DNA from 4 places in the Vibrio tasmaniensis genome. Region 1 is predicted to be linked to each of the others. Evidence: predicted binding sites of a transcription regulator. Region 1 holds the regulator's gene; each other region holds the start of a gene.
The links. Region 1 encodes PurR, which represses purine synthesis genes. Its sites were predicted from a motif close to TNANGNAAACGTTTNCNTNA; they were not measured.
Positions count from the first base shown of each region.

Region 2: OCV44_RS06110 (phosphoribosylaminoimidazolesuccinocarboxamide synthase) is a predicted target of PurR. The motif match lies at 3,663-3,682, and genes of this name have one in related genera.
Region 3: glpX (class II fructose-bisphosphatase) is a predicted target of PurR. The motif match lies at 4,219-4,238, and genes of this name have one in related genera.
Region 4: purM (phosphoribosylformylglycinamidine cyclo-ligase) is a predicted target of PurR. The motif match lies at 4,845-4,864, and genes of this name have one in related genera.

Region 1 covers NZ_AP025510.1:1,182,187-1,189,795, reverse strand. Annotated here, with positions in the region: gene torR (two-component system response regulator TorR) at 1-625, opposite strand, end outside; gene torD (molecular chaperone TorD) at 913-1,560, shown strand; gene purR (HTH-type transcriptional repressor PurR) at 1,879-2,883, shown strand; cyclic di-GMP riboswitch class I at 3,054-3,139, shown strand; gene OCV44_RS05545 (TfoX/Sxy family DNA transformation protein) at 3,267-3,857, shown strand; gene OCV44_RS05540 (TVP38/TMEM64 family protein) at 4,012-4,692, shown strand; gene OCV44_RS05535 (putative signal transducing protein) at 4,756-5,073, shown strand; gene OCV44_RS05530 (alpha/beta fold hydrolase) at 5,200-5,997, opposite strand; gene glgA (glycogen synthase GlgA) at 6,280-7,609, opposite strand, start outside.
Region 2 covers NZ_AP025510.1:1,313,643-1,321,251, reverse strand. Annotated here, with positions in the region: gene OCV44_RS06135 (DUF2786 domain-containing protein) at 1-284, shown strand, start outside; gene OCV44_RS06130 (OmpA family protein) at 390-1,058, shown strand; gene OCV44_RS06125 (tetratricopeptide repeat protein) at 1,210-2,310, shown strand; gene OCV44_RS06120 (hypothetical protein) at 2,476-2,664, shown strand; gene OCV44_RS06115 (SulA-like leucine-rich domain-containing protein) at 3,057-3,464, shown strand; gene OCV44_RS06110 (phosphoribosylaminoimidazolesuccinocarboxamide synthase) at 3,781-4,884, shown strand; gene OCV44_RS06105 (hypothetical protein) at 5,068-5,445, opposite strand; gene OCV44_RS06100 (helicase-related protein) at 5,649-7,609, opposite strand, start outside.
Region 3 covers NZ_AP025510.1:244,950-252,558, forward strand. Annotated here, with positions in the region: gene tpiA (triose-phosphate isomerase) at 1-705, opposite strand, end outside; gene OCV44_RS01105 (5-carboxymethyl-2-hydroxymuconate Delta-isomerase) at 955-1,302, shown strand; gene OCV44_RS01110 (DUF805 domain-containing protein) at 1,390-1,818, shown strand; gene OCV44_RS01115 (DUF3135 domain-containing protein) at 1,879-2,226, opposite strand; gene OCV44_RS01120 (helix-turn-helix transcriptional regulator) at 2,363-2,989, opposite strand; gene glpX (class II fructose-bisphosphatase) at 3,152-4,159, opposite strand; gene zapB (cell division protein ZapB) at 4,484-4,726, shown strand; gene rraA (ribonuclease E activity regulator RraA) at 4,820-5,338, opposite strand; gene OCV44_RS01140 (1,4-dihydroxy-2-naphthoate polyprenyltransferase) at 5,412-6,329, opposite strand; gene hslU (HslU--HslV peptidase ATPase subunit) at 6,485-7,609, opposite strand, start outside.
Region 4 covers NZ_AP025510.1:2,388,110-2,395,718, forward strand. Annotated here, with positions in the region: gene arsC (arsenate reductase (glutaredoxin)) at 1-51, shown strand, start outside; gene wrbA (NAD(P)H:quinone oxidoreductase) at 58-651, shown strand; gene OCV44_RS10730 (DUF2069 domain-containing protein) at 648-1,085, shown strand; gene OCV44_RS10735 (DUF2066 domain-containing protein) at 1,216-2,475, opposite strand; gene OCV44_RS10740 (uracil-xanthine permease family protein) at 2,753-3,991, shown strand; gene upp (uracil phosphoribosyltransferase) at 4,132-4,758, opposite strand; gene purM (phosphoribosylformylglycinamidine cyclo-ligase) at 4,928-5,968, shown strand; gene purN (phosphoribosylglycinamide formyltransferase) at 6,089-6,775, shown strand; gene OCV44_RS10760 (class II glutamine amidotransferase) at 6,911-7,609, opposite strand, start outside.

The DNA.
Region 1 (7,609 bases):
GGCGAATTAATACATCGATAGTGCGGTCATTCGGCGCGTCCACTCGATGGCTGATCATATTCAAGATACGTTCACGACTTAAAACTTGGTTAGGGTAAGAAGAGAGCGCAACCAACAGTTCATATTCCGCTTTGGTCAATTTCACCGGCTCGTTATTCTTACTTAATGCACGGCGAGGTATATCAAACGTCCACTCACCAAAACGAACCACAGATTCGTCTCCTGCTTCTTCTACCGCAACCGCTGCTGTCTTACGAGCCGCCGAAATGCGCCACAAGAGGTTTTTAACTCGAACCAACAACTCGCGAAGTTCGAAAGGTTTAGTAACGTAATCATCAGCGCCCATTTCAAGGCCAACGATCTTGTCAATGCTATCCGTGCGTCCAGTAACTAAAATTATGCCAATGTCTGATTGACTGCGTAATTCGCGAGTTAGCATCAATCCATCTTCGCCTGGCAAGTTGATGTCTAACATAATGAGGTCAACGTTATTTTCTTCTAACATTTTTCTCATTTGAGCACCGCTTTCAGCTTCGCTCACTGTGTAACCTTCATTCTGGAAATATCCAACCAGTTTACTGCGGGTTACCACATCATCTTCTACGACTAATACGTGATAGCTCATCTACACCACTTTTCTTATTTAATAGTTTCATTGACCATTCTATTCATAACTCGTAACAATTCTAGTACTACAGAAGATAAAAGCCAGAAACATGATTTTTTTTTGATACAAGACAATCTTAAACCTTGCTATTTGTCGCCCATCGCAATTCAATATAGGTATTACTACTAACGAGTCACTTTGCGTTTCGCAAATAACCTTGTTATTCAGCCTTGGTGTACCTATACCCAAATCACTTGACGATGCTCGGTATACACACACCACAAGACTCAATCAGGATCTAAGAAATGAAAGATACGAAAGCGTTCAACGAGCAAAGAGCAGAAATATACTGGTGGCTATCACGCTTGTTCGCTAAAGAGCTCACTCAAGAAGAACTTGATCACTACCACTCTGTTGAAATTCGTTCTTTCCTTACAGGCTTAGGCGAAAATGAAACACTAAAGCCGGCGATTGATAGCTTAGTGGATGCACTAAACCGTCTACAAACACGTGAAGATGCTCAATTAGAATTGTCTGCTGACTTCTGTGACTTGTTCTTAAAAACAGATAAACATGGCGCACTTCCTTACGCTTCTATGTATATCGGCAAGACTGGCCTTTTAAACGATAAGCCAGCAAAAGATATGGAAGAGATCATGGCTAAACACAACTTAGTGGTTAACCAAGACCTAAAAGAGCCAGCTGATCACATTGCTATCGAACTCGACTTTCTAGGTAATCTCATCATTCGTTCGAACGAAACCGAGCTTGAAGAAGAACTAGAAAAATCCTTCGCAGTTCAACAACAATTTATCGAACAGCAACTGCTTACTTGGGTACCAAAGTTCAACGTTAAATGTCATGACGTTGACCCATTCGGTTTCTACGCTTCAGTCTCATCTCTGCTATTGGCATTCTGTAAACTGGACACTCAATACCTAGCTGGCGAATAAGCTTTTTTGACGAATCGATAAATAAATTCAATAGAATTGTGACCATTCACCCGGATTTCTGGGTGAATTTTATTGCGAGTAATTTCTAGTCAGTCTAAAATTGTGACCGCAAACGATAAAATATGAAACATTCACGAAATGCTACACTTAGTAAAGTTCAGAGCATTTTGGTGTTAATACAAGCCGCTCAATAGCGGTTTTTTGTTTTTTAGCACTTTAGTACCCAAAGAGCCCTACAAATTTAAGCTCTTAGTTAGGTAGCTTAACGGCTACTTCATTCCGTACTTTGGGAAAGTAGCTTCTAATTAGGATAAAAACATGGCCACTATAAAAGATGTCGCACGCTTAGCCGGCGTATCAACAACAACCGTTTCTCACGTAATCAACAAAACTCGCTTTGTTGCTGAAGCGACTCAAGAAAAAGTTAATAAAGCCGTAGACGAACTTAACTATGCGCCAAGTGCCGTTGCTCGTAGTCTGAAGTGCAATACAACACGCACTATCGGTATGTTAGTGACTCAATCAACCAATCTGTTCTTCTCTGAAGTTATTGATGGTGTTGAGAGCTACTGCTACCGTCAAGGTTACACTTTGATTTTGTGTAATACGGGCGGTATCTACGAAAAGCAACGTGACTACATTCGCATGCTTGCAGAGAAACGTGTAGATGGCATCTTAGTTATGTGTTCTGACCTAACTGAAGAACTAAGAGAGATGTTAGACCGTCACGCAGACATCCCTAAAGTTATCATGGACTGGGGCCCTGAAAGCTCTCAGGCTGATAAGATCATCGATAACTCTGAAGAAGGTGGCTACCTAGCAACCAAATACCTTATTGAGCGCGGTCACTCCAAGATCGCATGTTTAAGTGGCCACTTAGACAAAGCAGCATGTGTTGAGCGCATCGCCGGTTACAAACGCGCACTCAATGAAGCAAAGATTGCCGGTGATGATAATATGATCATTGAAGGCAACTTTGAGTGTGACACAGCTGTAATTGCTGCCGACCAAATCATCGAGATGGAAGATCGCCCTACTGCTGTATTCTGTTTTAACGACACCATGGCATTAGGCTTGATGAGCCGATTGCAAGAAAAAGGAATTCGTATTCCTGAAGATATCTCAGTGATCGGTTACGACAACATAGAATTGGCTGAATACTTCTCTCCACCGTTAACGACGGTTCACCAACCTAAGCGCCGTGTTGGTAAAAATGCATTCGAAATACTACTAGAGCGTATAAAAGACAAAGACCACGAAAAACGCGTCTTCGAAATGCACCCTGAAATTGTTGAGCGAAGTACAGTTAAAACGTTAAATTAATTGATGTAATGAGTTTAGTTTAATCAAGCGCACCTTTAGGTGCGTTTTTTTTCTCAACAAACAAAGTGCACTTGCATGCATAATTCAAAGATCATTAATTGAAGCAACGTCACATTTTGAAATAAGAAGTGTGAGCCTAATTCAACAAAAACTTTATTCTAATAACCCAGTCACGCACAGGGCAAACCACTTGAAAAAGTGGGACGCAAAGCTTCCGGCCTAAACCACTCGTTGGTATGGTAGCGGGGTTACCGATGGCAAAATGCAGTAACTACTAATACTTTAGTAATTTACAGCCTATTGACAATTTAATTGCAACATTTTGCTAATCTCTCGGACCTGCTTATTTGGTGGCGTAGTTCAAATACACCGAGATAAATAACATGGATAAACCGATACTAAAGGACTCAATGAAATTATTTGAGCCCCTAGGAAAAATTAAGTCACGCTCAATGTTTGGTGGATTCGGGCTTTTTGCTGATGACACAATGTTTGCCCTGGTTGTGAATGACCAGTTGCATATACGAGCTGACAAATGCACAACACAACAATTCGAACAACAAGGGTTTCAACCTTACGTCTACAAAAAACGTGGTTTCCCTGTCGTTACTAAATATTTCGCTTTACCTGAGAGCTTATGGCAAGACCAAGAAAAAATCTTGCAGCTTGCGACTACGTCTCTAGGTTTTGCTAAAGAAGAGAAAGCTGAACAATCTTCTGCTAAACCAACTCGACTCAAAGATCTGCCTAATCTTCGACTCGCCACTGAGCGGATGTTGAAAAAGGCAGGAATTGATTCTGTAGAACGTTTATATGAATCTGGCTCTGTAAACGCATTTAACGCCATCAAAGAATCGCATGCGTCTTCTGTCAGTATTGAACTGCTGTGGGCACTAGAAGGCGCGATCAATGGTACACATTGGTCTGTTATACCGCAGCAACGTCGTGAAGAGCTTATCAATAGCGTCAACTAACATTGTCAGTGCAAATTATCTAGATAACTAAGCCGCATTTTTGCGGCTTTTTTTATATCTGGTGAAAGTTATCCTATGCTTTGCCTGTCTATCTATACTAATGGTATACATTGAAAAACTAATGGTATGCATTGAAAATTTAGAGGAAGTACCAATGAGTAAGAAAATGATATTGGGTGTTGTGTTGGTCATAACCATCGTCTTGTTAGGCGTCAATTTTGGCCAGTACCTCACGCTTGAAAATGCAAAAGCCCAACAAGCTGTTTTAAATGACTACATCGAGAGCAATTTCATTGCCGCTGCCGCTATTTACTTTGTCGCGTATGTCATGATTACGGCTTTCTCAATTCCTGGCGCTGCCGTTGTTACGCTGTTAGGGGCTGCGCTGTTTGGTTTCTGGAACAGCTTACTACTGGTGTCTTTCGCGAGTGCCATTGGTGCAACCCTCGCCTTCTTAAGTAGCCGTTACTTGTTACGTGACTGGATCCAAACCAAGTTTGGTGACAAGCTAGCCACCATCAATAAAGGCGTTGAAAAAGACGGCGCATTTTACTTGTTTTCTCTGCGTCTAATTCCCGTATTCCCATTCTTCCTTATTAATCTGTTGATGGGTCTAACACCGATGTCGGTGAGTCGTTACTACATTACAAGTCAAATCGGGATGTTGCCGGGTACTGCCGTTTTCTTGAATGCCGGAACTCAACTCGCAGAAATTGATTCACTTTCGGGTATCGTGTCTCCCTCAGTACTGTTGTCATTTGCCTTGCTGGGTGTGTTCCCAATTATTGCCAAATGGTTGATGAATAAATTTCGCTCAGCACCTGTCGCTGAGTAGCGAATATAACTAAATAACTTATATAGCTAAATAATGCATGCAGCCAAATAAGGTTCTATTTCAATGAAAATCTTCAGTGCATCGAATCCGACAGAAGCTCATATCATCTGTGGATTGTTAGAAAGTGAGAATATTGCGTGTGAAGTCCGTGGTGAGGGTTTGTTTGGTTTAAAAGGGGAAATCCCATTTACTGAGGATACAGACCCTTACGTATGGTTATATGAGCCAGAGCTCGCTAGCAAAGCCCGTACGATCGTCAATGACTACCAAAAACAGCAAGATTCGATCATCTATGAAGAGTGGCGTTGTGGAAAGTGTCATGAAGTTAATGAAGCCCAATTTGGCTCTTGTTGGCAGTGTGGTGCTGCTTCACCTGAATAGGGAAGCTCTAAAGACCATAAACCATTCGGTTAGATACCTCCTCCTACAAAAAACGGGAAGCTATTATTAGCTTCCCGTTTTTATTTCAATTCTATTCAAGTATGTTCTGATCAAGGACCTAGAGAATCACTGAATTTGCTTTTGAATAAAAGCGATAGATTGTTGATTGAATTCTTCAGGGTTTTCTACATTACATACATGCCCACAGTTGGCAATTTCTACCAACTCGCTCGACTCGTGCGCTTCGACCATTTCTTTAACCGGCTTGATGAACATGTAATCGCGCTCCCCCATCAAATACAAAGTCGGAATCGGCAACTCTCTGTCTTTAAAATACTTCATCAATGGATTGACATCAGCCGTGAGAATAAACCAGCGTTTAAATTCTTTTTGGCACAGCTTTTTAGCTTCGCGGATAAATAGGTGACGTGATTCTTTCTGACTTTTTTGCGGCATCACAACATAAGCAAAAAGGCTATATAACCACATATAAGGAATGATGTGCTTACTCAAGTTTCCTAATTTGATTAAGACTTGAGAACGAGTGTTAAGTTTAGTAACGGCACCACCAAGCACCATAGAACGTACTCGGCTTGCCGCCAATTCAGCCACGTTGCGAACGATAATCGTACCCAAAGACATGCCTACAAAGTGTGCGGATCGGATTTTTAGATGATCTAACACTTTAAGTATATCGAGCGTTACTGATTTGAACGTATAACGGTTCGAAATCAGATCTTTAAGTATATTGTCTGATTTACCATGCCCTCTCAAGTCAATGAGAAGCAAGTTGAAATGCTGTTTATAGGCTTTGATCTGCTTAAACCAAATGGAGGAACTGCCTCCGGCGCCATGCACAAACACAACCCACTCATCGCTCGTAGGGTGAGTAAATGTTTTATGAAATAATAAACTCTCAGACATACCTATCGCTTAATTTATTTATGGAGCTAAGCCTCATCACAAGGCGATGACTAAGGATATCACGCAATGAAGAATTTTAAGTGATAATAGTGTCAAACCCAACACTAGTCATGTGAATACCTGACCACATTTTCTACCTGACTAAAATGAGTTTGCAAGCTTTCTCTTCGTAAACGTGATGTGATCTGACCAGGAAACAAAAAGGCACTCTACAATTAGAGCGCCTTCATTTATTACGAGCTGTTGTTGTCCGCCAGCTAATTTTAAAGCTAAGTCAACAAGTTAAAATGCTGAATGGTACATGGCCAAGTATTCTTTGGCCGCATCTTCCCAACTAAAGTCTTGTTGCATCGCGTAAAGTTGAACCCGCTTAATTTCAGATGGATTTTGAGCATAAAGTAGTAATGAACGATGCAATACCGATAGCAATGCTTGCGGTGTTGGCTCTTCAAAAGCAAACCCAGTCGCGACTTCTGGATCCTGATCGTAATCATTCACACTGTCTTTTAAACCGCCAACAGAGCGCACAATAGGCAAAGTGCCGTAAGCCATGCTGTAGATTTGGTTCAAGCCACAAGGCTCAAATTCAGAAGGCATCAAGAAGAAATCAGAACCCGCTTCAACCAAATGCGCCAACTCATTATTGTAGGCTTCTACGAATGAGAACTTGTCTGAATGAAGTGCGGATAGCTCTTTCAATTGACTCGCCAAAACCGGGTCACCAGTACCGACAATCACGATCTGCAATTCGTTTTTCAAGAACTGCTCGATGATAGGCAGTAAGTAATGAACGCCTTTTTGGTTGGTCAGACGACAAACCATGCCATAAACCGCACAATCGGTAACGGGTAAGCCAACATCTTGTTGCAGTTTTTGCTTACAAGCTGATTTCCCACGAGTCATGCTGTGTTTCGTCGCTTTGAATTTACGAGGAAGGAAAGCGTCTGTTTCCGGGTTCCAAGCTCCATAATCACAACCGTTGAGAATACCAAATAAGTCTGCCGAACGATGTTGGAACTCTGCTGCCATGCCATGGCTACCTAACTCCGTTTTCAGCTCTTCTGCATACGTTGGGCTTACTGCATTGATCTTATCGGCACACATCACCCCTGCTTTTAGCATGGTGACATGCGTGTCACTTACAGATGCTTCAGGCACATTGTAATTGTGCATCTCTGGCAGACATTGCAGTTCATCGTATGCGAACACCCCTTTGAAAACTGCATTGTGAACCGAGAGAACACTGCGCGTATTTTCAAAGAAATCGTGTTGTTGATAACGTGATTTCAGCAAGAAAGGCACAAACCCTGTGTGCCAGTCATTTGCATGAATGATATCAGGTTGGAACGTGAGCTTAGGAAGCATATCCAAACAAGCCGTACTGAAGAACGAGAAGCGCTCTCCGTTATCGGCATACGCTTGATTGTTCTCTGCGTACATTTCAGGGCGATCGAAATACTTGGAACATTCAATAGCGAAGATTTGAACACCTTCGACACTCAACTTTTTGACTTGATAAGCAGTATGAGGCCAATGATCGAGCTCGGTCGACAAAATAACTTCAGCAGAACCAATGTTCGGAATGTTTCTATAAGCAGGGATGGTCACTCGA
Region 2 (7,609 bases), 130 kb from region 1:
TAGAAGTAACACGTCGCGTAAACTCTTATGTTTCAGGTTGGGTAGAAGGTGCGCTTGAAAAACTGCCTGTTATTACCCCAGACGACGAGTCAAACAACAAGATCAATAACTACATTGATAAAGAGTTTGAAAATATTGACCGTGAGACCTTCAAACAACAACTCAGAGAAGCGATGAAAAACCTCACCGCAGACTATGAAGTTGGTTTAAAGAAAGGTCGAAAGCTGTCTGTAAATCGACCAGTTGCTGGTGCTCAAGCAGTTAAAAAGATAACTAAATCATAGAGCCACTTTACAATGCTTCAGCGTATTGATAAAAACCATCAATAGGACTTATTGTTGTCTTTCGTAATTCATGCGTTTGACAGAAGTACATGATGGAGAAATACGTTGAAAAAAATCACACTAGCCCTAGCACTCACTGTTGCTCTAACGGGCTGTCAAGCGACACAGCGCCAAAACGCTACAACCGGCGAATCTGAAACTAACTCCGCAACTCAAGGCGCTTTAATCGGTGCTATTGCTGGTGCCGTTGCTGGTGCTGCGACGGGCGACGACTCTAAAGACCGTCGTAAGCGTGCGCTCATCGGTGCTGCAGGTGGCGCCGCTGTTGGCGGTGGTATCGGTTACTACTTTGACCAGCAAGAAGCTGCACTTCGTGAAGAACTCATGAACTCAGGCGTTCAAGTAGAGCGTGTAGGTGAGAACCAACTTCTACTTCGCCTAGAGAACGGCATTGGCTTCGATTCTGGTTCTTACGCTTTAGAGTCCAGTATCCACAAAACACTTCGCGGCGTTGCGCGTATCTTAGTTGAATACCCAAACACTAGCCTAGTGATCGAAGGTCACACAGACAGCACAGGCAGCGAGTCTTCTAACCAAGTACTTTCTGAGCGTCGTGCTGAATCGGTTCGTGGATTCTTGATCTCTCAAGACGTTGCTGCAGGCCGTGCTATTGCTCGTGGTAACGGTGAACGTTACCCTCTATGTGACAACAACACCTCTCAAGGTCGTGCTTGTAACCGTCGCGTAGAAATTCAAATCTTGCCACTTAAGTAGCACGATTAAAGCCCAGCTCGTCTTTATCTATTGAATTAACCTCTATATAGTTGCTTACCGTCGTGTTACTTGTTTAAAGTAATACGACTAACCAACATAAATGTATTCATACTGAACTATCGACTCTGGGCTTTTTTACGAGACTTATCTATTGTTTATCCTATCAAACTTTCTGTCATCATCACCTCTCAGAACTCTATTTTTTGCCCTCATATTTTCCACGATGCAGTTCTTTGCTGCACATTTTGTTCATGCAGAAAGCAACGTGGCATTCTCGATAGAATCTCAACCTCAAGATCCAGTTTCTCAATACCAACTAGCTCAAGCTTATGAATCAGGTAATGATGTCCCTTTGAGCACCAGCGATGCATTTTATTGGTACTCACAATCAGCGGATAACGGCAATGCCAATGCACAATTTAGGCTGGGTGAATGGTACTTGGCAGGAGCAGATGTGGAACAAAGCAATAAGCTTGCTTTGGAATGGTTTATTAAATCAGCCTTGCAAGGTAACCAACGCGCGCCTATCGAAGTCGCAAAGCTCTACGAATCCTCACTAGAGAAAGAACTCCTGAAACCATTGGATGAAGCACAGTTATGGTATGAAGCGGCCTTAAAAAACAATCCTAATGCAGAAGATGGCTACAATCGCATTCTGGAAGCGCAATTCAACCAGCAGCGTGCCAAGCAGATCTCTTCGATTGAGAAGCTCAATGACAACGTCATTGCTGAAAGCAGCACGAATCAGAAGCTATCTAATCCAGAGCGAGCAAGTAGATCCCCTTCTTCTTTGCCCCCTAGATATCAAGCAACACGTTCTAACCTAACGTATTCAGACTATCTGATTGGCTCAGCCTTGGCCGTGTTGATTTCAATTATCAGCATTATCATGACTCTGGTGATATCAAAAAGAAGACACGCTCTAAAGTCGGGTGAATTGGGGCAACAAAAGCAGACACTTGAAGCACAGCTTAGCTCAAAGGACTTCACTATTAAGCAACAAAAACGTCAGCTGCACACCATGTTCCATGAGTTAAAAAAACAGAAAAGTGACAAGAGCCTGAACAATTTACAAGTAGCCTGCGCGCTATTTGGCTATACACCTAGCTCAATTCCGAATCAAAAAAGCATTAAAATTCGATATAAACAGCTATCCAAAATCTATCACCCAGATGGTTATGGATGTGACGAAGAGATGAAACGTTTGAACAATTCGCTAAAAACCATCCTTAAGAGTGTTACAAAAACGTAAATCAATTCGCTAACTAGATTTCCATAGTCACAAATGTATCGATTTTATTAGTGTTGCAATCGATCCCCCTCTCAAAAACGAGTAACAAACTATTAACTAATGAGTCTTACTTGTGTCATAATTTGCGCCGAAAATACACCTGACTTAAACAGGTGAGGAGAGAATATGTTCACAGTAGAAGGCGTTTGTGATTGGTGCAAAAAGCCAAGCCTAGTTAAAAAGCACGATTACCTAGATGGTAAGTGTCATCATGCATGTAAAGAGTGCAATGATATGGCAACCATTGATGTTCGCCAGTTCAATATTGGTGAAATGGAAATGAGAGCAAAAATCTCCCAAGCGACATTGAGATAAGCAACACCGTGAAATATAAGAAAGCGCCTAAGGCGCTTTTTTTGTGCCTGTGGTTTTAGATCTTCTATCTTCTATCTTCTATCTTCTATCTTCTATCTTCTATCTTCTATCTTCTATCTTCTATCTTCTATCTTCTATCTTCTAGACAGGTGTATACAGTACTTTTCTGTAAAAACCACTGTATACACCTGTATAAAGCTCACATTTCTTCAACTTATGAGACAAAACAACAAATTCATTCGAATTTAATTTTTATAATACTTTCAATTGCTTAAATAAAAACCACCGCCCTAACCAAGCAAGATCGTCCAATAATCCCTCAAAAAACGCTTGATTTTATAAGCAACAAAAACTACTGTATAGACATACAGCATGTATATAAGGACAGTAAAATGATTCCAGCTCACGTTAAAGCACAACACTCTAGCTCGCTAACTCACTGCGCATTTACATCCGTCTCTCGTGAAACAAAAAGTTCAAACGAAGAAGCGTTGTTTGCCAAAATGGCGTTGCTGTCCAATCAACATCAGTGGTTACTGTTTACGGCTCAAACACCAAGACCATCAGCTAAACAGCTGCAGCAACATAATGTTTGCTGTGATCGTGTTATCCACATGAAAGCCTCTAATCAAATGACAGAAGTAGAAACCGTCGAGAAAGCCATTCGCTCTAAGAATGCGAGCGCGATTGTTGCGAGCTCCTCGATTGATCAGTTCAGTCAGCAATACCTAAGAACATTAGGAATGCGCTTTCAGTGTGAAGTCTTCTTTATAGATGCTAATTCAGAGCGTATTCACTAAACCGCCTGCCTTGCTTAATAACATGCGGATTAATAACATGTTGACTCAAAAACATAGCTTAATCTTTTAGCTAACAAACATAAGTTAACTTTACAGCATAGCTCCAAAGCACAGTCCAAATATACTGCCTTCCCCTGCCCTGCAATTCGCCAATTTTTTAGCGAATAGTTAGGCGGGGGTTTTTAATTAAACAATATATTTAGCAATCGTTTGCTTTTCCTCTGGAAGCAAATAGTAGATTGGGTATAATGCCCGTCTAATCATGTGCACACCGCACTTCTCTGTATGACGTTTGATAAAAGATAGGAATGTCTAAATGAGCCTTGCTGATCAAGTTCTTGCCGTAAATGATGACCTACCAATCCGTACTGATAAACCTGTCCACAGTGGCAAGGTTCGCTCAGTCTACTGGTTAACTGAAGAAGATAGCCAACGACTAATTAAAGAGAAAGGCTACGATGTAGCACCAGATGCGCCTTTAGCAATCATGGTGATCAGTGACCGTATCTCTGCGTTTGATTGTATCTGGCGTGGTGAAGGTAATCTTAAAGGTGTTCCAGGTAAGGGAGCAGCTCTGAATGCTATCTCTAACCACTGGTTCAAATTGTTTAAAGACAACGGCCTCGCTGACAGTCATATTCTTGATATCCCTCACCCGTTCGTATGGATTGTACAAAAAGCTCGCCCAGTCATGATCGAAGCGATTTGTCGTCAATACATCACAGGTTCAATGTGGCGTGCATACGCAAACGGCGAACGTGAATTCTGTGGTATCGAGATGCCAGAAGGCCTTGAGAAAGACAAGAAATTGCCTGAGCTACTGATCACGCCTTCTACAAAAGGGATTTTGAAAGGTATTCCTGGCGTTCCAGAAGCTGACGATGTGAACATCACGCGTAACAACATCGAAGACAACTTCGCAGCATTCAACTTTACTCAAGCAAGTGACATTGCGCATTACGAGAAACTTCTAAAAGAAGGCTTCAACGTAATTAGCCAAGCGCTAGCAAAAGTCGATCAAACCTTTGTCGATACGAAATTTGAGTTCGGCTATGTGAACGATGCTCAAGGCAAAGAAAAGCTTATCTACATGGATGAAGTCGGTACGCCAGATTCATCTCGCATTTGGGACACTAAGGAATACAACAACGGCAACATCGTTGAGAATTCAAAAGAAGGTTTCCGCCAGTTCTTGCTTAACTACTTCCCTGATGCTGATATTCTTTTGAACAAAGAACGTATGCCAGAGCGTGAAGCGTTAGCTCGTGACAATGAACTTCCATTGGATTCATTGATGTCTCTATCGCGTACTTATCTTGATATCGCAGCGAAAATCACAGGTGCGGAAATCGTACTGAGTGAGAATCCTAAGCAAGAGATCATCGATGTACTGCGTGCTGACTATGGTCTAGTCGACTGATTGATTGATTTCATTCTAGAAAGCTAGAAAGCTTCTAAACACAAGTTTCAGATACTAAAAGGGCCTCATCATTATTGAGGCCCTTTTTACGTGTACGATTTTTAATATTCTTTGAGCTCGCTTCTAAGCTATATGTTCTAAGCTCTAAGCTCTAAGCTCTAAGCTCTAAGCAATACTGAAAGATCACAGCTTGATAGTAAACTCTTCTCCAGTATTCTCGGCAATCACCAAATGACTGCGCGATTCAATATACTCGATCTGCTCTTCTTCAAGAGAATATGGCATAGCAACTTTGAGTTCATTGATCCCCTCTAGCTTGGCTAGCTTGAGTAAGGTAACAATGTTTGATTCATCACTTTTACGCGTCGACATCGACTTCAATGCCATCTGCCATAAACGATCTTCAGGGCTTGCGAGCTCTTTAATGCTATCTCGCCAGACGGTACTGAATACCGGCGCAATTGTGGTTAGTGCTTCCAGAAAAGTCCATTTTTTACTGCATGAGGCGCCAAGAAATGTTGTGTAATCAAACTCTACACGCGTCTCTGTCTGTTTATCCATGATGTCCCCCGACACTTTGACAACACAATATACTCAATATCCACCAACTCCTTCTTTATAGCAATAGGATATAGAAGAATAGTCTTTTATGAACTTTTGATTGGTTAAAAAGGCATATAAAAATCAAACTTGTAACAAAATAAGCTCTGAAAAAACATATGTGCACCTATTTGATTAATATTTTAGAGATAAAACTAATCTATCTATTTAATATCAATTATCCGACTCGCTTTTTTGTACTGAATACGCCACCCAGACCATGTCGGTAGCTCCCAACGTTTTGGCGATAACTTTCGACTGCCCGATTGATAATGAACGTAAATCAGCTTGCGTGCTGGCAGGTATTCTACTTCAAGTTGCAAGTCGGCAAGGCTCAATGAAAACGGGTATTTTTCCGAAAACTCTGAATAGATCCAAGTAGGGATACCATCGAATGGAATATCAGCATGGTCGAACATTTCCAACTCACTCACATCCGTAACGCCTAACACTTCAAGCTGCTCTATCAACCATAGCTCAAAGTTAATGTTCTCAATTTCTGGTGTGTATTTGGTTTGTTCATCGAGACCGAGTTTCACATACAGCTGCCAATGTTTGATTTGTTGAGTGCGAGCTTCTGCAAAACCGGGAAGTTGAACCCCATTCGATACTAGATCGACGATGGGCTTTAACGATAGTTGCCCTTCCGCTGCAACGAGCTTGGTCGTGATCGTACGGCCTGCGTACACCAACGCCATCTCGGTAAATACGCCATCATCATTTATGATTGTTTCACCTTGCTCCCACTCTCCTAGTTCAGCTTCAATAATAAGCTCAACAGGAATCGGTGCCGTGACCGTCGCTAAGGTCAGTGTTTGCTTAACGCCTCTTCCCGGCAAGCTGTGGGTATCAAGCACCAACATCGCTTGTACATTGTCTGGAAATCGATTCTGACGTCCAAGAACAACCTCTAACATTCCGTTGGCAAAGGCTTCTTTCCTTTTCAGTCGGCGCACAAACACCAGTTCAGGATGCAGACTTACAATGGTCTTTAGCAGTTCGATACGTTGATAGCGAGACGCGACTTCTAATTGAGGAAGTTCAAATATTTCTCTCATTTGCGTCGCAAGCCCTTGTGCTTCATTCAGTGCCTGTTGCTCTATTTCTAGATGCGGATATTCGCGACCGCGAACGATCTGAATCAACAGAGATAAATCACACCCTTCCTTTTCTTGTTGAGCGAGCGCTTCCAAATGTTCTGCATTGCTAGGCAACTGATATAAACGAGCCGGAACAGACAACGCAGCCGTGAGATCGACCATGGCTTCTTTGAGTGCTTTGGTTTTGATTCGCGTAACAATATCGGCATACAAAGCGTCAATCGGCAGCGGGTAAAGTCTTTTTCCATGCTCAGTGATTTGATGGTCGGTATTAATCGCTTCCATCATCAACAGTGTTTGAGTCGCACTGTTTAGTGATTTTTCAGGAATAGGATCAAGAAAAGACAAACTCTCAAGCGGAGTACCACAACATGCCGCGGCCAACATAGGTTCAGTCAACTCTTCACGCTGCAATTCAGGTGGTGTGACCAACTCTAACGCCGCATGCTCACCATATAGACGCACACAAACACCATCCATCACTCTACCCGCTCGGCCAGCGCGTTGCTTGGCGCTGGCTCGTGAGATGGATTTAAGCATCAGTGTGGTTCTGCCATTTCGTTGAACGGTGCGTCTTTCTAATCCTGAATCTATCACCACGCCAATGTCAGGAATGGTTAATGAAGTTTCTGCAACGTTGGTAGCAAGGATGACTTTTCGCAAACAGTCGCTGTTGTCGGTATTGGTGTAGGCGCTAGTATCAATATTACGACCCGATAACGCTAAATCTCGCTCTTTATCACTGACCGAAGCATGCAATTTGACCACTTGGGTGTCTGGATTTTTTGCCAAGGCTTGTTCACATTGCACGATCTCTTTTTTACCCGGAAGGAAAACCAAGATATCGCCATGTGAAGCGATCAGTTGATGATTCACTTCTTCAGCAATGCGTTGCTCTAGGTGTCGAATATCTGGCAGTGTTCTGGATTCATTCGCCCTGTGTTCAATGGCGACTTGATAAGTACGGCCTTCACAGCTTATTCGACTCGCATCTAAATAATGAGCAAGACGTTCCCCTTCGATGG
Region 3 (7,609 bases), 940 kb from region 1:
GCCAACTAGAGCACCGTCGATGTCTGGTTGTGCGAAGTAAGCTGCTGCGTTTTCTGGCTTAACAGAACCGCCGTATTGGATAACAACTTTCTTAGCAACGTCTTCAGATTTCTCAGCGATGTGTGCACGGATTTGAGCGTGGATGCGTTGTGCATCTTCAGCTGTAGCTGCTTTACCAGTACCGATAGCCCAGATTGGTTCGTAAGCGATGATAGCGCCTTCAAGAGCTTCAACACCTTGAGTGTTGATAACAGCGTCAAGTTGACGAGCACATACAGCAACAGTTTCGCCTGCTTCGTTTTGTGCTTCAGATTCACCGATACAAAGAACTGGAGTTAGGCCGTTCTCTTTTAGGAATGCGAATTTCTTAGCAACGAATTCGTCAGACTCAGCGTGGTATTCACGACGCTCAGAGTGACCGATGATGATGTGAGATGCGCCGAACTCTTTAAGCATTGCTGGAGACATGTCGCCAGTGAATGCACCGCTGTTGTTTAGGTCAGAGTTTTGAGCACCTAGAATGATAGCGCTGCCCGCTTCAGTAAGCGTACGCTCAGCAAGATCAACGAAAAGTGCTGGTGGAGCAACTGCTACGTCTACGCCTGTTACGCCTTCAAGTTCAGCGTTAAGACCGTTTAGTAGATCAACAACCATTTCTTTGCTGCCGTTTAGTTTCCAGTTACCCATAACTACAGGATGACGCATAGGAATATCTCCAAAGTATTTAAATAAATCGAATGTAAAAAAGTAAACTTTATTACGAAATAATATAACAGAATAATATCAACAGATCATGACTGTGGTCATGACTTTCTTGGATCTTACTCAATGGTCAGAGTAGATTTTGAGCAAATATCAGTGATCCGGCAGACAGAATAATAGCTAACTTCTCGGATTTTTCATCGTTAGTTGCTATTAAGGGACAAACGATTGCGTTAACAATAGGAAGTAATAATGCCGAATCTAGTTCTAGAGTACTCAAATTCAGTGGATGAGCGAGTGAATATCCAAGGTTTACTGGAAGACCTTCATCAAGTTACATTAAACTGTGGTTTGTTTGATGTACCTTCTGTGAAGTCTCGTTCACTGCGCTGTCATAACTGGTTGGTCGGTGATGAAGAGGACAATGTGGATTTTGTTCATATTAGCTTCGAGTTACTTTCTGGACGTACTGAAGAACAGAAAAGAGAATTGTCGCGTTTGTTAATGCAAACCTTACAAGAACAGGCAAGCCATATCCGTAGCCTAACGGTCAACATACGGGATATGGATAAAAGTTGCTTTCAGAAAGTGATTAACTAGCTAAAAATAATCAACTAACTAAAAGTGATTCACTAACTATTTGCTGCTAACTTTTTGGTAGCGTATTAACTTTTTGAGTGTTTTAAGATGTCGATGAAAGATTTACTGCTCTCTTTCAAAGGGAGAATTGGTCGTAAGACTTACTGGATTTGGAATATTTTCTACTATGTAGCGATTACTGGTTTTGCTTCTGGTATCTCTGTGTTGTTCCCTGCTTACTCTTACATTCTGCTGCCAGTCTTCCTATTGTTGCTAGTGATCCCAGATCTTGCGGTCACCGCTAAGCGCTGGCACGACCGCAACAAGTCGAACTATTGGTTACTGTTGAATGTGCCGCTAGTGCTAGGTCGTTTGGCTTCGCCAATGGCCGCGACTACCACAGAGCCGGTATCACCAATCCATATGGCAGCCACCGTTGCGGCGTTAGTGTGTGGTTTATGGATTTTGATTGAGTGTGGTTTGTTGAAAGGCACAGAAGGCCGTAATGACTATGGCGAAGATCCATGTAAATATTAACAATAAATAGATAAGAGGGAGCATCGCGCTCCCTTTTTTCTTTTTAATACTTTTGCACTTTTAATACATTTTAGGTTCTGTATTCGGCCTAAAAGGAACTACATTTTCCGGTTTAGATTCTTCAAAACTACAGCGACCTTCGAGTGCATCTTGGAATTTACAGAACTGACAACGAAGCTCTTGCATGAGCACGACATTAACATGATGTGGGTTTTTACAGCGACCGACCACCAAATCGATGTGACTTTGCTGAGCGCGCAGCCTGTCTTGCATGGTTTCTGAGGCCGAACAAATCATCTGCTCGCACATGTCGTGTTTGAATTGATTGAATGCTTTAGGATCGCTTTTTGCGAGTTGGACCAGTTCATCAAACGGGGGCAGATTTTGATCTGGCTGTGGCTGTGCCATGATTCCTTCCTTAGCATTAAGCATGTTTCATATACTTTAAGCTTAAGAAAGAAACCTGTACAAATTTTAATCTATCGTCATTTTCTCAACATTGAGACGGAATCGGTGGGTTAGTACTAGCTCTTAGCGCTTGGTATTACGATAAAGGCGTGGGCGTTAAGGTATAAGTACAGCGTCTTTCGCCGGCAATAATGTGTTCAGTGCGGCTTACATGGCACTCATTTTTGAGCAGCTCAGTGAAAACATTGAGCTCAGATTGGCATAGGCTAGGGCAACGAGTTGCTGCTTTGCAGATGGGGCAGTGGTTCTCAATTAAGATGTAGTGCTCATCATGTTCTTGAAGTTCGGCCATGTAGCCTTCATCTTCACGAAGTTGGGTGAGTTTTTCAAGCTTACTCATGAGTGAATCACAACCAGACAGTGCAGATTGATACTGCTTAAGGGTGTGTTGTTCACGCTCGGCAGCAACCTTAGCCAACCCTTCTTTACCAAACAGATTTTCTACAGCATCAATTACTTGAATAGTGAGTTCACCGTGTCGGTCTGAAAATTGGCTGTGGCCTTGTTGAGTTAAGGACCAATGGCGAGTCGGACGACCCACTTTTACTTTCACATCATGAAACGCAAGAGTACCGTCATCTTCCAGACTTTGCAGATGTTGCCTTGCACCCATTGTCGTCATGCCAAATTCTTCTGACAGTTGTTTCGCGGTTACCGCGCCTTGACGCTTAATGGTCTGTAAGATTTTGTCGCTTGTTTTCATACTATCTCTGCCTCATGAACTTTACCATTATGAGGCAAGGTATTTATAAAGCAAACCATTTACTATGAGGCCGGTGAAATGCACAGATTATTGATGGCCAATAAAACAAAAGGCTGATACTTGGTATCAGCCTTCGTGCGTTTTGTTGAACCTAGTTTTGGTTTACAGGATGTGACCGATTACTTCTGGGTCTTTACGCTCTAGGTAGTGGATAGATTTGATGCGGCGAATCGTACGACAGCGACCACGGATAAGCAGTGTTTCTGTGGTTGCGATATTGCCTGTGCGAGTGATGCCTTCTAGAAGGTCACCCTTAGTAATACCCGTTGCTGAAAACACAACATTATCGCTGCGTGCCATGTCTTCCATCTTCAGTACGATGCCCGCCGTTACGCCCATTTCTGCACAACGTTCTAGTTCAAGCTCACCGTGCTTGCGGTTCTCTTCTGTATCGCCTTTTACTTCATGACGAGGAAGAAGACGAGCGTGCATGTCACCGTCGAGTGCGCGAATGACAGCAGCAGAAACGACACCTTCAGGCGCGCCGCCGATGCAGTACATTACGTCTACTTCGCTATCTGGCATACATGTTAAGATAGAAGCTGCAACATCACCGTCTGGCACAGCAAATACACGAACGCCCATGGCTTGCATGTCAGCGATGATTTGATCGTGACGAGGCTTAGCCAATGTGGTTACTACTAGAGTATCGAGTGTTTTACCTAGTGCTTTAGCGATGTTTTCTAGGTTTTCTGTTAGTGGCAGTTCTAGGTCAATCACGCCTTTAGCGCCAGGGCCTACAACCAACTTTTCCATGTACATATCAGGCGCTTTAAGGAAGCTGCCTTTTTCGCCTGCAGCCAATACCGCCAATGCATTTGATTGACCCATTGCTGTCATGCGTGTCCCTTCAATTGGGTCTACGGCTATGTCGACAGCGTCGCCGCCCACACCTACGTTTTCGCCGATGTATAGCATAGGTGCATCATCGATTTCACCTTCGCCGATAACGATCTCACCGCTAATTTCGGTTTTGTTTAGTAGGCTACGCATTACTTCTACAGCAGCGCCATCTGCAGCGTTTTTATCGCCACGACCAAGCCACTTGTAACCAGCTAGTGCTGCACCTTCTGTGACACGAGAGAATGACATTGCTAAATCGCGTTTCATGCGGACTCCAAAATTATCAAAGGGGGAATAGAAATTTCGCGGCGAATTTTATCATATCCCAAAGGAAACGTTTGCCTTTTTGTTTTTTGGAGATTGCTCTCGATCAATTCGCAGTGGAAAACAGTTATTATTCATCAAAATAATCGGTTTGCCGTCGTGGTGGTAATCGTTCACGTCAATATTCGGTAAAAAGCGCTGTTTTTTTCATCGAATGGCGCAAAATATCGAATATATTGAGTGTTTATCCTTGCTCTGCTGAGTAGAATGGGGAAATAAGTGGAGTGAACCTTCACCATCAAACGGATAACTTAAAGGTAGGCCAGAATGTCTTTTGAAGTACTAGAGCAGCTAGAAGCAAAAATTCAAACAGCAGTAGATACAATTGCACTTCTTCAAATGGAAGTGGAAGAGCTTAAAGAAGAGAAACAAGCACTAGCAACAGAAGCTGGTGAGCTTAAAGCAAGCCGTCACGAGCTAGAGCAAAAAACTCAGCAAATGCAGGAAGAGCATTCAGCATGGCAAGATCGCATCCGTAACCTTCTTGGTAAAATGGATGACGTAGAGTAATCTACTCTTCAGATTTAAAAAACGCCCGCTACTGAGTAGCGGGCGTTTTCGTTTGTGTTCTTTGGCTTGTTTTATTATTTGAAGCTGAGTGAGCTACTCGGCCTCTTCTTCTTCAACATCCAGATCGAGTTCTACATCCAAAGGCTCTGCCGAAAGAATAATGCCAGTGTTGTCTGCGTAGAGATAATCTTCCGGTAAGAAGGTCACGCTGCCAAAGTTCACAGGTACATCTAATTCGCCGACACCTTCTTGGATCGCACCAACAGGGATAGAAGCCAAAGCCTGAATACCAAGGTTCATGTCTTCTAGCTCATCGACTTCACGAACGCAGCCGTAAACCACAATACCTTCCCACTCATTGTCTTCAGCAAGTAGAGCAATCTCAGCATCGATCAGCGCTTTACGCAGTGAGCCGCCACCATCGATTAACAACACACGTCCCAAACCATCTTGCTCTAATACGGAGCGAATTAAAGCGTTGTCTTCAAAACACTTTAATGTCGTGATCTGTCCTGCGAAGGATGCACGTCCACCGAAGTTGCTGAACATTGGCTCCACGACATCGACTTGATCCAAATATATGTCGCACAGTGCTGAAGTGTTGTATTCCATTAGTATACCTTTTGAACAATGAGCTTACTTTGAGTATATCGGTGCTTGATCCCTTTGCAATGATTAGTCTCATTTAACTCAATAGAGTTTGAGCTACGACAACCCCTGCAAACAATAGGTTAGTGACCAGTGAACATTTTACTATCACGGGCATCATGGGTGCAATCTGCGCTGGCTTTTCGGTTTCCCAAACGGCCTTACCGTGCTTATAAACAATAATAATACTCAGTAAAAACGGCAGGCTGATCCAGGCCGGTTTTTCTTGAATCAGAAGGTAAATAGCGAAAGAGGCAAGGGCGAGCCCAAGCAGTGCAAAATGATAGTGCTTGGCTTTGCGCTGCCCTAGGCGAACCGCCATGGTGCGCTTACCACATTCGCTGTCGTTTTCGATATCACGCATGTTGTTGATATTGAGCACCGCAACCGCCATCAACCCGCAGCCTAGTGCAGGCAGAAACAGGCTTGGCTCTACATGACCAGTGTGTAGGAAGTATGTGCCTGAAACGCCTAACAAACCGAAGAAGATAAATACCGATAAGTCGCCAAGGCCAATATAACCATAAGGTTTATTTCCCACGGTGTAAGCGATGGCAGCCATTATGGCTAATACGCCTAACGCGATGAAAGATAAGATGCTTTCAATCGAGGTTAAGGCGTGAAAAATAAGAATCAGCCCTGCGATCATGGTAAACACGATATTGAGGATGATGGCTTGCTTCATGGTTTGCGCGGTCACCGCGCCAGATTGCATTGCACGTGTTGGCCCTAGACGGTTTTCGTTGTCTGTGCCTTTTACCGCGTCGCCATAGTCATTGGCTAAGTTCGACAGAATCTGTAATAGAGTGGCGGTTAAAAAAGCCAATAGTGCGATTGATAAAGAAAAGTGACCACCGGCGAACGCTAAACTACTTCCTGTAAGAATAGAGACAAGTGCGAGAGGCAGAGTTTTTGGGCGTGCGGCATCAAGCCAAATCAGTAGAGATTGTTTCATCGTAGGTCTAATTCTTTGTAAGTCTTCGTTTCATACTGTGATTTGAGTATACGCCCATTTTTCGGGTAATAAAAAGCCCACTCGAAAGTGGGCCTTGAATTCGCTTATTAGCTGCTATTTCTTTGAGATAGAGCAATAAGTTGGAGTTTGGTGTGCTACAGGATGAAGCGGCTTAGGTCTTCGTCTTCTACGAGTTCGCCAAGCTTAGATATTACGTAAGCTTCATCAATCACCAATTTGCTGCCTGCTCGGTCTGTTGCGTCGAATGAAATCTCATCCATTAGGCGCTCCATGACTGTGTGCAGACGACGCGCACCGATGTTTTCTGTAGTTTCGTTGACACGCCATGCTGCATCAGCAATTTGGTTGATGCCATCTTCAGTGAACTCAATGCCGACATCTTCTGTTTTCATCAGGGCAATGTACTGCTCAGTCAGTGATGCCTTTGGCTCAGTAAGAATACGTTTGAAGTCGTGTGCTGATAGCGCTTCAAGTTCGACACGGATTGGCAGACGACCTTGCAGTTCAGGGATCAGATCTGATGGCTTAGCCACTTGGAATGCACCTGAAGTGATAAACAAGATGTGGTCAGTTTTAACCATACCGTGCTTAGTTGATACTGTGCTGCCTTCGATAAGGGGAAGCAGGTCACGTTGAACACCTTCACGGGATACGTCTGGGCCAGAGCTGTCGCCACGCTTACAGATTTTGTCGATCTCATCGATGAATACGATACCGTTGTTTTCAGCGTTGAAGATCGCGCTCTCTTTTAGCTCTTCTTGGTTCACAAGCTTTGCGGCTTCTTCTTCTGTCAGTGCTTTGAATGCGTCTTTGATTTTCATCTTACGCTTTTTCTTGGTGTCGCCAGCGAGGTTTTGGAACATGCCTTGTAGCTGGTTAGTCATCTCTTCCATGCCTGGAGGTGACATTATTTCAACACCCATTTGTGGCGCCGCTACATCAACTTCGATCTCTTTGTCGTCTAGCTTACCTTCACGCAGTTTCTTGCGGAAAATCTGGCGAGTGTTTGAAGCGGTTGTGTCTTCAGTTGATTGCTCGTTCTGACCCCAAGCATCACGCGCTGGTGGTAGAAGGGCATCAAGAATACGTTCTTCAGCTTGTTCTTCAGCGCGGTATTGTACTTTTTCCATCGCTTGTTGATGTGTCATCTTGATCGCAACGTCCGTTAGGTCACGGATGATGGTTTCAACTTCTTTACCTACGTAGCCCACTTCAGTGAACTTAGTCGCTTCTACCTTGATGAAAGGCGCGTTTGCTAG
Region 4 (7,609 bases), 1.2 Mb from region 1:
AACAAAGCAAAAATTGGTCGTCCACCAGAACAAGTACTAGAGATTCTGTAATTCAATATGAGCATCAACATTCTTGTTCTCTACTATAGTCGACACGGCAACACCCAAGCATTAGCAAGGCAGATTGCGCGAGGGGTGGAGTCCATCCCGAACTGCGAAGCCATGCTAAGAACAGTGAACGACGTGTACACGATAGAAGAGCAGCCTGATTCGCGCTATCAACCAGCTGACCCTATTGCGACCTTACAAGAGCTCCGTTCTTGCGATGGTTTAACACTAGGTAGCCCAGTATGGTTTGGTAACATGGCTGGGCCTATGAAGCACTTTTGGGACAGCACGACATCACTGTGGATTAATGGCGATCTGATCGATAAGCCAGCTTGTGTCTTTACCTCTTCTTCATCATTGCATGGCGGACAAGAGACCACACAGCAAAGCATGATGTTACCCCTGCTTCATCACGGCATGTTAGTCGTGGGCATCCCCTACTCAGAGCCTGCACTGCACACAACTCAAACCGGTGGCACACCTTACGGTGCAAGCAGTACCGGAGAAAGCGCTTCGCTTAGCAAAGAAGAGATGGAGTTAGCGCAAAATCTAGGTAAACGCCTAGCGCGCATCGCGTTAAACCAGAAGGGAATTTCTCAATGATGTATATGCCAGATAAGGCTATGTCTCCCAAAACCAAGCTATTTCGCTACCTTGCTTTAGCGGGCAACTTGTCGCTTTTATTCTGGGTCGTTGCTTGGCAAATGACACTTTCACCACACCCGCATCTAAGCAATGTAACACTGGCGATTGCTTGGGCTATACCGCTGTTACTACCATTACCGGGAATTTTGGCAGGTAAGCCTTATACGCATGCTTGGGCGAACTTTGTTTTAATGCTCTACTTCCTACACGCGTTAACTATTATGTATGTAGACGGTGGAGAGCGCTTGTTAGCCGCTGTAGAACTGCTTTTGACGACTCTAGGCTTCGCAGGCAATATATTATTTACCCGTTTTAGAGCCAAAGAGTTAGGCATCAAGTTGAAGCGCCTTTCCGAAGTAGAAAAGAAAGAGAAAGCTAAATTCGAGCAATAATATTGATTCGATGTTTTTAAACTGAAAGGCTTTTAAACTGACCGCTTATAAACAAAAAACCCTGCGAGACTTATCTTGCAGGGGTTTTTTCATGATTTCATATCGATCTGTCTGTCATGTCGGTAGACGATTACGAGCGAACCCATTCGTATACTAAGCTTGGCTTAGCGTGTACTGGTGCTGTGACTGGTAGCGCTTCCTCATCAGATTCACCTAGCGTCACCTCTGCTGTATTTGTTAGCTCAGCATCTGTAGATAACTCACTGCCTTTAATCACTTGAACGCTTGGCGTAGTTTCATTGCCCATCGCATCAGTAACAACAGCAGAATCATCGCCTACAGACATAATGTTATCTTGCGCTTCAAATTCTGGGCTCACTTCAGGTTCGATATAAGACTCTTCAACCTTCGCGACTTGGCGAATGCTTTCAACTTCTTGTTCAAACTCTTGTTGGGTCGATAACAAATGAATTCGGAACGTCACTTCATTGTTTTGAATTTGTAGAATATCTAAGCTTGCCACCGAGTTTAGACGCTTCAGTGCATTCTCCAATTGGAAGAAGTCTTGAGCATTATTCAAACTGATAAACTGAGTTAAAATCGACTCTGATGATTCACTTGCTACAACAACAGCACTTTTGCCTGCGTAGTAGTTACTGATTTGATCAACCAATTTCTTAGAAGTCGTCGCACTGTTACCCGATACCGAACCACTTACCGGTGATGTTGGTGCGCTCGTCAGTTGGTTTGGTTTTTGATCATACAAAGTCCAGCGTAATCCAGAAGACTGTGCCTTAATCACCAAAACAGCATCAACAGGGTAACGTTGACTCGCGTTGCTAATCGGTGTGACAAAGCTGCCCCACAAATCCGAGGTAGCCACTCCCGTAACATCGTCAAAATCACCAACAGGAAACATCAAAGGCAAACCGCGCTCTTTCGCATTGGTTTGTAAACCTGCCGCTAATTGTGAGTTGGAGTGTTCCCACACAATATTCTTGTCGTAGTTCTGCTCTTCCACCAGCCAAACAAGGATATTTGAGCGAGTATCAGGCCAATACGGTAATTGTGCTTGAGTCAGTAGTGAACGGATTTGGGCACCGTTAAAACGCATGCGCAATGTTGATTGGTCATTGCTTTCGCCAAAACTCATTTGAGACATGTACTGCGCACTCTTACGCATCGCCTTTTGAATCGTCTCATTCGAAGCTACATCCGTTTGGCCCGTCGCACGTATCAATACCTGCTCCATGCCAGTATTTCTTGCCACTTGTTCTGGTTGTTTGTCTTCAGCGTTAATCGCAACTTCAGCACTAAAGATATCTACTTGAGTTAGGGCATAACTCGGAGAGGCTAATAGTCCCATCAACAACAATGCTATGTAGCGCATATTGATCCTAATATTCAAAGCTTGTGCCTTGATGATAAGCAACTATGGATTGAGGGGCAAGGTCGTTAGCACCCACTGTGTTTAATAACCACAAAATATCACCTGACCATGATAAATCGTTCACTTGTAAACTGAATTTTTCTTATTTTGATAGAGATAAACATAACTAATATAAATAAATTTGATCTATCTGACATAGCAACCGATTGCCAAGTGATAGAATCCCGCGAATTTTATTTTTCGCTTTTCATATAACGACCATTTTTAAGGACATAACATGAAAAATGCTCTGCAAGGTGCGCAAATGCTATTTGTCGCTTTTGGTGCACTTGTACTGGTGCCCCTGCTGACAGGCCTTGATCCCAACGTAGCGCTCTTTGGTGCAGGTATCGGTACCCTTTTATTCCAACTTATTACACGCCGTTCAGTACCTATTTTCCTTGCGTCTTCTTTTGCATTCATCGCACCTATCATGTTTGGCATTCAAACTTGGGGTGTAGGTGCAACCATGGGCGGCCTTATGGCGGCAGGTGTTGTGTATGTATTAATGGGTGCCTTAATTAAGGTACGTGGTGTAGCCTTTATCCACAAACTGCTTCCCCCAGTCGTAGTTGGCCCTGTAATCATGGTGATCGGCTTAGGTCTTGCACCTGTTGCGGTAAATATGGCGCTAGGTAAAACGGGTGATGGCGCTGTTCAACTTATTGATGCAGACGCCGCGTTATGGATTTCTTCTATTTCATTACTGGTAACGATTGTCATCAGTGTGTTCTCGAAAGGCTTTCTTAAGCTACTGCCGATCTTCGGTGGTATTGTTGCAGGTTACGTAACGAGCTTGGTATACGGCGTCGTTGATTTTACCCCTGTCGCTCAAGCAGCTTGGTTAGCACTACCAAACTTCACAGCGCCAGAGTTCAACATCAACGCTATCTTCTTTATGGTGTTTGTGGCAATTGCGCCAGCCGTTGAGCACGTGGGCGACATGCTTGCTATCTCGAACGTAACCGGTAAAGACTACCTTAAGAAGCCAGGCTTACACCGCACAATTACTGGTGACGGCGTGGCAACGATTGCTGCTTCTATGTTAGGTGCTCCACCAAATACAACCTACAGTGAAGTAACGGGAGCTGTAATGCTGACCAAAGCATTCAATCCAGTGATCATGACTTGGGCTGCAGTAACAGCGATTGTTCTAGCATTAGTAGGTAAGCTAGGCGCTCTATTACAAACGATCCCAGTTCCTGTGATGGGCGGCATCATGATTCTACTGTTTGGTTCAATCGCAACAGTTGGCCTAAACACTCTAATTCAGAACAAAGTTGACCTACACAAATCACGCAACCTTGTGATTGTCGGCATTACTTTAGTCTTCGGTATTGGCGGCATGGCATTTGGCATCGGTGACTTTAGTCTACAAGGTGTAAGCTTATGCGGCATCGTGGCAATTCTGCTTAACCTAGTTCTTCCAGAAGAGTTAGGCGATAACACTGTAGTAGATAAAGCTCAAATCGATTAATAAATCGGTAAGGGGAGATTCAAAAGAATCACAACCTAACAAGATCAAAAAAGGAGAGCATCGAATGCTCTCCTTTTTTATTAATACGGTTAATTCAGCGAGTTAAAGGACTGTTTAAAGTCACTTAAGCTGAAGCCGAATTACTTAGTACCGAAGATCTTATCACCAGCATCGCCAAGACCAGGAACAATGTAGCCCTTGTCGTTTAGCTTCTCATCGATTGCAGCAGTGTAAAGCTCAACATCTGGGTGCGCTTTTTCTAGTGCAGCGATGCCTTCAGGGGCAGCAACAAGTACCAGTACTTTAAATACTTTACAGCCTTGCTCTTTTAGAAGGTCAAGAGTTGCAATCATAGAACCGCCAGTTGCTAACATTGGATCAACCACTAGAGCAATACGCTCATCAATGTTAGATGCCAGCTTGTTGAAGTATGGTACAGGCTCTAATGTTTCTTCGTCACGGTAGATACCCACGACACTGATTCGAGCACTTGGCATATGCTCTAAAACACCATCCATCATGCCTAGACCTGCACGTAGGATTGGCACTACTGTTACCTTTTTACCTTTAATTTGGTCAACTTCTACTGGGCCGTTCCAACCATCAATAGTTACACGTTCAGTTTCAAAGTCTGATGTCGCTTCGTATGTTAGAAGGCTACCCACTTCTGTCGCTAGCTCACGAAAACGTTTAGTACTAATGTCACCTTCACGCATCAGGCCAATTTTATGTTTTACTAGCGGGTGTTTCACTTCAACAACTTTCATTTCCAACTCCGGCAATATTTAAACAAACCTGTAGATTATACACGAACTGTGGGGTTATTTCAGAATCTTTATTCTAATAAAAAAAACCGCGCAAACGTTTGCTCTTGGTAATCAAGCCCTGTTAGAATAGCGCCGTTTTCACATCCAACTTAAGTTCGAGGACTATCCCGTGAGTGGTAATACTTCTTCTCTAAGCTACAAAGACGCTGGTGTTGATATCGACGCAGGTAATGCACTAGTAGACCGTATTAAAGGTGCTGTTAAACGCACTCGTCGCCCTGAAGTAATGGGCGGTATTGGTGGCTTTGGCGCCCTATGTGAACTTCCAACGAAATACAAAGAGCCAGTACTTGTTTCAGGTACTGATGGTGTTGGTACTAAACTTCGCCTTGCTTTGGATCTGAAAAAACACGACACCATTGGTATCGACCTAGTGGCAATGTGTGTGAACGACTTAATCGTTCAAGGTGGTGAGCCGCTATTCTTCCTAGACTACTACGCAACAGGTAAGCTAGATGTAGATACAGCAGCAGATGTTGTTTCTGGTATTGCTGAAGGCTGTGTTCAAGCTGGTTGTGCACTGATCGGCGGTGAAACGGCTGAAATGCCAGGTATGTACGAAGGTGATGACTACGATGTAGCTGGCTTCTGTGTTGGTGTTGTAGAAAAAGCTGACATCATTGACGGCACTAAAGTAGCAGCAGGCGACGCACTTATCGCTGTTGGCTCAAGTGGTCCACACTCAAACGGTTACTCTTTAATTCGTAAAGTTCTAGAAGTTTCTGGTGCTGATAAGAGTGAAGAACTAGAAGGTCGCACTATCGGTGAGCACCTACTAGAACCAACTAAGATTTACATTAAATCAGCGCTTAAGATGATTGCTGAGCATGACATTCATGCTATCTCGCACATCACAGGTGGTGGTTTCTGGGAAAACATCCCTCGCGTACTTCCGGAAGGCACTAAAGCAGTGATTGACGGAAAGAGCTGGGAATGGCCTGCTATCTTCAACTGGCTACAAGAGAAAGGTAACGTGGAGACATTTGAAATGTACCGCACTTTCAACTGTGGTGTAGGCCTAGTTGTTGCTCTACCTAAAGATCAAGCAGACGCTGCTGTTGAACTGCTGAAAGCCGAAGGCGAAAACGCTTGGGTTATCGGTGAGATCGCAAACGCTGAAGCTGGTGAAGAGCAAGTAGAAATCAAATAAGTGATGCATTCGCTTATTTAGTTAATAGATGAGGACCTAATGGTCCTCATTTTGCTATTAAGCCCACAGAAAACCTTGGTTTATGTAGGTACATTGTAAACAGTTCAGTTAATCAATCGCATGACCCACTCTATGAAAAACAGCCATTCTATGAATAACAGTCACTCTAAGAAAAACATCGTCGTTTTAGTCTCAGGAAGCGGAAGTAACTTGCAAGCAATTTTGGACGCCTGCGAGAGCAATATGATTGATGCTTCAGTTAAAGCTGTCTTCTCAAATAAAGCAGAAGCTTTTGGTTTAGAGCGAGCGAAAACCGCAGGTGTTGACGCACATTCTGTGAACCCAAAAAACTATGGTTCACGTGAAGAGTTCGATCATGAATTGATGATTCAGATCGATGCTTACCAGCCCGATTTAATCGTACTTGCGGGATACATGCGTATCTTGAGTTCAGAATTTGTTCGTCACTATGCCGGTAAAATGGTCAACATCCACCCTTCCCTGTTACCTAAATACCCAGGCCTACACACCCACCAGCGTGCCATTGATGCACAAGACAAAGAGCACGGTACAAGCGTCCACTTTGTTACCGAAGAACTTGATGGTGGCCCTGTAATCTTGCAAGCTAAGGTGCCGGTATTTGAAGATGATGATGCTGACATGTTAGCAAGCCGAGTACTGACTCAAGAGCACTGTATTTACCCGATGGTTTGTAAATGGTTTGCTGAAGATCGTTTATCGATGGTAAACGGGAAGGCTGTCTTAGACGGTGAAACATTAGGTACACACGGTTACGCAGAAGAGTAATTAATAAGGTTGTTCTCCCAGAGTAAATCACGGAAGAATAAGCCTTAAAAAACAGAAAACAAAAAGGCCGCTCACTGACTTATTAGTACAGTAAGCGGCCTTTTTTAATCAGGACAAATAATAGTATCGACTAGATTAGCTCAATGGTTCAGTAGGCGCTTGGCTTGCCACCTTCTTCGGAGCATAAGCGACATCTTCCAACGCTTGGTGGTTGTTGCCAATTAACTCTCCAAAATGAAACAGCGCGTATTCACCCGGCTTCATTCTAAACCACTCTTCATTGTCTGTTAGGGGCTGAGTTGCGACGACGGTTACCACATCGTTGGGCGTAGTTTCTTCTTGGAAGTTAATCTCAACATCTTCATCAATCAGGCTCGCGTTACCAAAAGGAGCGCGTCTTGTTATCCAGTATAAATGGTTCGTACAATAGTTCATCACGTACTCACCGTCACTGAGCAACATATTGAAAACACCTTTCTCTCGTAACTGGTCACAGCACTCAGCGACAAAGCGAAACATACCTTCCATATCTTGAGGAGGTTCAGGAAAACGGTCTTCAAGTTGTTTCAACAACCAACAGAAAGAGAGTTCGCTGTCCGTCTCACCGACCGGTCTGAATCGACCACTAATCAGATCATCATAATCCGTTAGTTGACCATTGTGAGCAAAGGTCCAGTATCGTCCCCAAAGCTCACGAGTGAAAGGGTGAGTATTTTCTAGATTAACGCCACCACGGTTGGCTTGACGGATATGACTGACAACAGCTTGGCTCTTAATTGGGTAGTTTTGAACCAGCTCAGCGATCTTAGATTCACAGCTAGGATTAGGATCTTT